Regions from separate parts of the Paenibacillus sp. DS2015 genome, predicted to be linked through region 2. Evidence: riboswitches for the same ligand, from Rfam matches in the RefSeq annotation. Region 2 holds a riboswitch; the other holds the start of a gene.
The links. Region 2 has a riboswitch for FMN ahead of J2T13_RS13250 (DMT family transporter). Riboswitches for the same ligand answer to the same signal wherever they lie in the genome.
Positions count from the first base shown of each region.

Region 1: linked by a shared signal. The riboswitch ahead of ribD (bifunctional diaminohydroxyphosphoribosylaminopyrimidine deaminase/5-amino-6-(5-phosphoribosylamino)uracil reductase RibD) and the one ahead of J2T13_RS13250 (DMT family transporter) in region 2 are both predicted to bind FMN.

Region 1 covers NZ_JBNPWS010000042.1:30,108-34,292, forward strand. The annotation lists gene lysA (diaminopimelate decarboxylase) at 1-864, shown strand, start outside; gene J2T13_RS23905 (peptidylprolyl isomerase) at 1,149-1,586, shown strand; FMN riboswitch at 1,841-2,006, shown strand; gene ribD (bifunctional diaminohydroxyphosphoribosylaminopyrimidine deaminase/5-amino-6-(5-phosphoribosylamino)uracil reductase RibD) at 2,277-3,380, shown strand; gene ribE (riboflavin synthase) at 3,414-4,079, shown strand; gene J2T13_RS23920 (bifunctional 3,4-dihydroxy-2-butanone-4-phosphate synthase/GTP cyclohydrolase II) at 4,126-4,185, shown strand, end outside.
Region 2 covers NZ_JBNPWS010000013.1:81,898-86,082, forward strand. The annotation lists gene J2T13_RS13240 (glutathione peroxidase) at 1-381, shown strand, start outside; gene J2T13_RS13245 (Gfo/Idh/MocA family protein) at 556-1,560, shown strand; FMN riboswitch at 1,732-1,891, shown strand; gene J2T13_RS13250 (DMT family transporter) at 2,023-2,982, shown strand; gene J2T13_RS13255 (hypothetical protein) at 3,196-3,711, shown strand; gene J2T13_RS13260 (ring-cleaving dioxygenase) at 3,920-4,185, shown strand, end outside.

The DNA.
Region 1 (4,185 bases), on a different contig from region 2:
ACACCAGGTGTTGAGGCTCATACGCATGAATATATTTCAACAGGACAGACGGATTCTAAATTTGGTTTTGATATCGGAAATGGCTCTGCCTATGAAGGTGTAGAGGTTACTTCTAAACAATCCCATTTAGAGTTACTTGGAGTCCATTCTCATATTGGCTCACAAATTTTTGAGGTTGAGGGATTCCAACTTGCTGTTCAAAAGGTTGCTGAATTTGCACAAGGTGTAAAGACCGGACTTGGTATCGTATTTAAAGTTGTTAATTTAGGTGGAGGATTTGGGATTCGTTATGTGGATGGCGATACACCACTAAAAGTCTCCCAGTACGTCAAGGCAATTACGGATGCTGTCAAAGAACACTTTGCGAAGATCCAGTCTGAGCTGCCGGAAATTTGGGTAGAGCCCGGTCGTAGTATTGTAGGGGACGCAGGAACAACTCTCTATACCGTAGGTACGAACAAGAACATTCCAGGTGTCCGTAAATATGTAGCAGTTGATGGAGGCATGACAGATAACCCACGCCCAGCCCTATATCAATCCCATTATGAAGCAGTACTTGCCAATCGCGCGCTTGAAGAAGCACAAGAGACCGTATCGATTGCTGGTAAGTGCTGTGAGAGTGGCGATATGTTGATTTGGGACGTGAAGCTACCTGAGGTAACTAGTGGCGACTTGCTGGCAGTAGCTTGTACAGGAGCATACAATTATTCGATGGCAAGTAACTACAATCGTATTCGTCGTCCAGGAGTTGTCTTTGTGAAGGATGGTCAAAGTGATCTTGTTGTGAAACGTGAGAGCTTGCAGGATATTGTTGGTAATGACCTTGTTCCAGAACGGATTGCTAAACAAGCTGTAACGAAATAATTCAGGTTGTCGTTATCGTTATATATCAGAAGGGATCACGTTTACGTTACTATTGATGTAGCGTAAGGTGTTATCCCTTTTGTTCTTGTGTAGAGACTGTAATGAATTAATTTTGAGTTCATTCCGTCTTTTTTTGCTTTCAGGTACCTATTCATAGTAAACTATAGGATGTCTGTTAATGATCTCCTTTTCAGAATTACATAACAGATAACTTCTAAGTGAATGATTTGATAAGTATTGAGTTTAAATTGAATTACACAATATTTTAAGGGGATGGAATCATAATGAAAAAAGGAACAATTGAATTAGAAAACGGTGGAGTAATCGAAATCGAGTTTTTACCAGAAGAAGCACCTAACACAGTAGCTAACTTTGAAAAATTAGCTAATAGTGGATATTATAATGGTTTGAGTTTCCACCGCGTGATCCCTAATTTTGTCGCTCAAGGGGGTTGCCCAACAGGAACAGGTACGGGTGGTCCAGGGTATACAATTAAATGTGAAGCGACTAACAACACAACAAAACATGCTAGAGGCGTATTGTCCATGGCTCACGCAGGTAGAGACACTGGTGGTAGCCAATTCTTTATCGTTTATGCTCCGCAACCACATTTAGATGGAGTTCATACCGTATTTGGTAAAGTGATCAGTGGAATTGAACATGTAGACACGATCAAAGCTAACGATAAGATGAAAGAAGTTAAGGTTTGGGACGAAGCATAAGAGTATCAAATAGCAAAAGATAGTAACCCAAATACCCTCTCATCAGAATGAAAACTGATGGAGAGGGTATTTGGGCTTGTATTCATCACTAATAACCAATAAATATGATGGGTATAAAGGGCATTGAATCAGATAGTTCATATCATTTAATAAGCTGCTTTATTAAATATAGAATAAAACTCTTGTGTTTTTATCTCTTAGGTGGTAATATTCGTACATAAATAGTTGTTCTTAAATGAACAATTTCATATTGATTTATCCTTCGGGGGCAGGGTGAAATTCCCTACCGACGGTGATGGGGTGTTGTTAGACTTTCTAATGATACGACTTAGTCCGTGACCCGTACGCATAACTTTGGCGTATGGTTGACCTGGTGAAATTCCGGGACCGACAGTATAGTCTGGATGGGAGAAGGATAAATAGCTGACGCAACTTACTTATAGTGATTTGCGGTTCATAAAAGTGAAGCAACAGAAGGTTGTGGCAATTTTCACAATGTGATGCGGATGAGGTCTATATTTCATTTTGTGTTACTTGTATTCGGAATTGTCTTTAGCTTTGTTTTTGTGTAATCTATTTATCTCCTATACTAACCCCGTTACGGATGAATTCGTTCATCTGATGCGGGGTTTTCTGTTTATACGAATCAACTTGTTATTCACATATTTCGGAGGTGATGTAGATACAATGATGGACATTATGAATGACGAATTTTATATGTCTTTAGCATTGGATATGGCGGAGCGAGCACAAGGGCAGACAGGTATTAATCCTGTTGTTGGATGTGTTGTCGTGAAGGATGGTGTGATGGTTGGACTGGGCACTCATCTCGAGCGGGGTACGGGTCATGCTGAAGTTCATGCACTGAATATGGCAGGTGAGAAGGCGAAAGGTAGCACGGTATATGTTACTTTAGAGCCATGTAGTCATTATGGAACAACACCACCGTGTAGCGAACGTTTGATCAAAGAAGGAGTGCGACGGGCCGTAGTGGCCTGCCAAGATCCGAATGTTCAAGTAGCAGGTAAAGGGATCGCTATGTTGCGTGAGCAAGGGATAGAGGTTGAAGTGGGTATACTTCAAGATCGTGCATTGAAATTGAATGAGAAGTTTATCAAGTATATTACGACAGGGATGCCATTTGTCACACTAAAAACAGCTAGTACATTAGATGGCAAAATCGCTTCGAAAAGTGGCGATAGCAAATGGATTTCAAATGAAGCGGCGCGGGAGCAAGTACATACGCTAAGACATCGGCATCAAGGTATTATGGTCGGCGTGGAGACAGTAATTGCAGATAATCCGCATTTAACAACTCGCTTGCCTGTAGATGGCTTGAATCCAATCCGAATTGTTGTAGACTCGCGCTTACGTATTCCTTTGGAGTCTCACCTTGTTAGTGATGGTCTGGCACAGACGATTGTGTTAACTACCAATGCCTCTATGGGTCATTCTACGGCTGTACGTCTTAAAGAGGCAGGTGTCACAGTGATTGCGTGTGGTGAGGGTCCACGTGTGGACCTGAAAGTTGCGTTAGCCAATCTAGGTAGATTGAACATTGGTTCTGTCCTTCTTGAAGGAGGAGGTACATTGAACGGCGCGATGCTAGAAGCACAACTGATCGATCGAATTGTACTTTATTTAGCCCCTAAAATTGTAGGAGGTTACGATGCCCCGGGTAGTTTCTCTTTTGCAGGAAGTGAACTCATGAGGGATGCTGTAAGTCTAGTATCTTTGGAAGTAGAACAATTAGGAGATAATGTGTGTATCAGTGGGATACCTGTATGGACCTAAAGCTAAAGCTGTTGACAGAGGAGGTGTTTCATCATGTTTACGGGATTAGTTGAGGAAATGGGCACGATGCGTGGGATGACTCGCCAAGGAGAAGCCATGGTGTTGCATATTTCAGCATCGGTCATCATGAATGATTTGAAGATTGGAGACAGTGTGTCCGTAAATGGTGTATGTCTTACAGCAACTTCAATAGAGACTCATTCCTTCGCTGCTGACGTTATGCCCCAGACTTTTCGCAATAGTAACTTAAAGGACCTTCAAAGTGGGAATAAGGTGAACTTGGAGCGGGCTATGATTGCCAATGGACGTTTTGGTGGACATATGGTTCAAGGACATGTAGATGGCATAGGAACAATACATCAAGTTACCCGTGAACAGAATGCGGTCGTATATGAGATTACACCAGCGAATACAGAATTATTCAAATTCGTTATCCCCAAAGGATCCATTACACTTGATGGAATCAGCTTGACTGTGGTGAGTGTGAATGATCATACATTTCAAGTATCCGTCATCCCTCATACATTGGTACAGACAGTTCTTAATCAGAAACGTGCTGGAGATACGGTGAATATTGAATGCGATGTGCTAGGTAAATATGTGAATCATTTGCTCAATTACGGGTCCAGAGGACAGCAGGATGAAGGTAAGCCATCTGGGATTAGTCAAGAGTATTTGGCTCAGCATGGATTTGCATAAAGCAGTAAAGATTGTTCGTTAAGAAATGTACAAGGAGGAATCGATGATGAGTGAAGAAATTGTTTTTGATCCTATCGAAGAAGCTATATATGATCTCATGCGTGGG
Region 2 (4,185 bases):
TTCGTAGTGTTAGGATTCCCATCCAACCATTTTGATGATCAAGAACCTGGTAATAATGAAGATATTAAAACCTTTTGTAAGCTGAATTATGGGGTAACTTTCCCTATGTTTGAAAAGTTGCATGTGAGAGATGAGAACGCTCACCCGTTATTTAACTATTTGACAGCGGTAAAACCGTTTAAAGGATTTAATCCCTTTCACCCGTCATCAAAGCTATTAACTTCAATAATTAATGAGAAGGTTCCAGAGTACCTGATTGGCGATTCTATTAAATGGAATTTCACTAAATTCTTATTAGATAGGAAGGGTAACGTAATCCATCGTTTTGAAGCGATGACAGATACCATTGATATGGAGAATGATATTGAGAGTTTACTGTAACTGGTTGGTCAAAAGCCAGATATTAACCGAGGTATAAGAATGGATATAGGGGTGTCTCAAGCCATTGTTCAGGCTGTTGAGACCCCTTTTTTTATAGTGATGTGAATCTATTATTTGGAAGATATGAGGTTAGGTTTTTGATATAATAGGCTCGACAGAAGAGAGGAGCAGGATATGAATATGAATAATAGTCATGAGAGCAAAATAAAGTGGGGAATATTAGGTACGGGCTGGATTGCTTCTCAATTTGCTAGAGATTTAGCTCATGCTCAGAATGCGGAGAGGTTTGCTGTTGGATCACGTACGAAGGAAAGTGCTGACCAATTTGCTGAAAATTTTAATTTTGCTCATGCTTATGGAAGTTATGAAGAATTACTAGCCAATCCTGAGATTGATGCTATTTACGTGGCTACACCTCACCCATTTCACAAGGAGAACGTACTCACTTGTCTTCGTGCGGGCAAAGCTGTGCTATGTGAGAAGCCTTTCACAATAAATGCAGCTGAGCTCGAAGAGATGATTAGCTACGCTAAGGAGAATAAACTATTCTTAATGGAAGGTATGTGGACTCGCTTCTTACCTCCCATTCGTAAAGTCAGAGAGTGGCTTCAAGCAGGACGAATTGGTGATGTAAAATTGGTGAAGGCTGATTTCGGTTTCCGCTCAGATTGGAATCCGGAAGGAAGGTTGCTTAACCCTGATTTAGGAGGGGGAGCGCTTCTAGATGCTGGGATCTATCCCATTTCTTTCGCCTCAATGGTTCTTGGGGCGAAACCTGAGAAGATCATGAGTACGGCACATATTGGAGAAACAGGGGTAGATGAACAGTTCTCTATTCTTTTAAGCTATGAATCCGGTAGAACCGCATCACTGAATGGTTCCGTTCGACTCAATTTAACCAATGAAGCTTATATATATGGCACAGATGGGTATATTCATATCCCTAGTTTTCTGAATAGCAAATCAGCTTCACTGTTCATCAACGGTGAGGAAGTTGAGACCTTCACGGATGATAGAACGTCAATTGGGTATGTGTATGAGGCTGAAGAGGTAGGTAGATGTTTACAAGAAGGCCTTACCGAAAGCTCAATTATACCGTTAGAAGAATCTTTAGGGATTATGAAGATACTTGATGAGGTACGTGGGCAATGGGGATTACGTTATCCTTTTGAAAAATAATGGAGTATCTTCGACAATATTAGCAGTTTCGTTGTATAATGAATGCAAATAAATGAATTTCCTGAAACATGTCATTTCATAAGATGAATGTGACTATTTTAACAGAGGATTGTCAACTATTGTTGTAGTATTTACTTATAATTAAAACATCACATTTTAAACTAATTGAATATGGATCTTCGGGGTAAGGTGAAATTCCTAACCGGCGGTGAATGTTCGTTCTATCTCAGAATGAACATAAGCCCGCGACTTGCTATTCTGAATAAGAAATAGCGACTGACTTGGTGAGATTCCAAGGCCGACGGTAAAGTCCGGATGGGAGAAGATCAAGAGATTCGCATGTTGTGGAATATTAATTCCCTGCAAGCTTATTTGATCAGCCCCCGCTTCTGTCGATGATGTATCGATGAAACGGGGGCTTTCCGCATAAGAACCCCATATTCAGGCTAAGGGGACAGGGATATGGATAACGTAAGTGTAAATGGACAGAAGCCGCTATCATTACCAAAAGAACAGGGGAGCAACAGTGGCTTCTGGTTAGTCGTATTGGGTGCTGCACTATGGGGTGTTGATCCTTTATTTAGGATTCTGTTGTTGAAGTCACTTACTTCGACGCAAATTGTATTACTTGAGCATATTATTATTGCGCTAGTCGTTGCTCCAATTCTATGGAGACAACGGAGTGAACTTCGGGGAATTAGAGCGAAGCATATTGCTGCATTACTCTTTATATCATGGGGTGGTTCAGCACTTGCAACGATATTGTTTACAATGGGATTGGCTGATGGAAATATGAATGCTGTATTATTACTTCAGAAATTACAGCCATTGTTTGCCATCATCATGGCGAGAATGTTATTGAAAGAGAGATTACCCCAGCGTTTTTCCTTATTGTTCATCCTTGCACTTATAGGAACTTATTTGCTGACATTTGGTTTTAAAGTACCCTTCGGTCATTGGAATGAATTTGTTCAAATAGGTAGTTTATTTTCACTCGGCGCAGCGGCGCTATGGGGTGGTTCAACGGTCATGGGACGTTTAATGGTTGGACAAATGAAATATGAGACAGTAACTTCGTTACGCTTCATACTAGCTTTGCCTTTGTTGCTTGCTATAACATGGGGTGAAGGGGGAGTTTGGAACTTGCCGACGGGTTCTTCGGCGATCGTAGGAGTGTCACTTAATTTATTGGGGCAAGCCTTATTGCCTGGTTTACTGAGTTTACTTGTATATTATAAGGGACTTACAACGACCAAAGCTTCGGTAGCTACATTCGCAGAATTAAGTTTCCCAATGGTGGGTGTTCTAATGAATTGGATTGTGTTTCACGAGATTATTACGAGTGCTCAAATCTTCGGATTTGTTCTGATATGGGCTGCATTATTCGTCATCTCTAGGCAAAGCCAGTCTTTGAAAGCATGATGGGAGGTATGTACGGCACATAGATTACGACCAAATCGCAAATGGATTTGGTCTCTTTTCGTATTGATCCCATACTAAACTCATCGCCAGAAGTGGAATGAGGAGTATAAAAGGTTGAGTCTTATTAATCATGATTTTGGACAAATTTGAATTTATGTTAAAATAAACCTTTGAGTGATTAAATTCGTTGAATTTACATCGGAGGGTTTAATATTGAAAAAAGTATTTCCAGTTATCTTCACTATTTTAATGATTCTTACGGGGTGTACTTCTGATACAGTTGATACAACTCTCTACCAAGGCATGAGTTTAGACATCGGTGTTATAGGGGGGGCTCCTAAAGTCAGAGAAGATAACATCAAATTCATTAATATTACGTTTGAGGAAATTGAAAATAGGAATCTCTTGGATGATTTTGATGCTGTATTCATTACGAGGGAAAATCTTTCTGAAGCTTCTGACAGTAAATATGCAAAAATATATAAAAATGCTGGTATTCCATTCTTCTTTATTGAGTCTAAGAAATCATATGTACCCTTTCTTGATGAGGCATTATCCTATGAGGATTCTCCAGATAGTAAATCAAGTGACTATGCCACGGGCTATTTTCAGCTTGGTGAAGAAGGTCAATCTTGGGGCTATGGACTCTATAATAATAAAATAAATGAATCCAATATCAAAGACGTCTATTCACGAATATTTACAACGATCTTAGAGAATCAAAAATAAAGAATAAATGATCCCAAGCTTGGAGCTACTATCCAAGCTTTTTTGGTTTTGAGGAAAAAGATTTCTTTTTTATCAAATTAGATATATACTAATTAAAAGTATGCAACTAACTAAAATAATTATCGAAGGAAAATAGTTCTGTTATTAGGATCTGACTTCAAGTGGAAACTATCCACAATAAATGTAATGTTGAGAGGATGTACAACGAATGAATGTTAAAGGTATTCACCATTTGTCCGCCATGACGGGTAGTGTAACGGGTAATTTTGAGTTTTATACAGAAGTTCTTGGGATGCGCCTTATTAAAAAAACAGTAAACCAAGATGATACATCTGCGTATCATTTATTCTATGGAGACGAACGAGGAAATGCAGGTACGGAGCTTACCTTTTTTGATTTTCCGAGTATCGGACAGAATCGAAAAGGGGTGAGTAGCATCTCCGGTTCTTCACTTCGTGTCCCTAGTGATGAGGC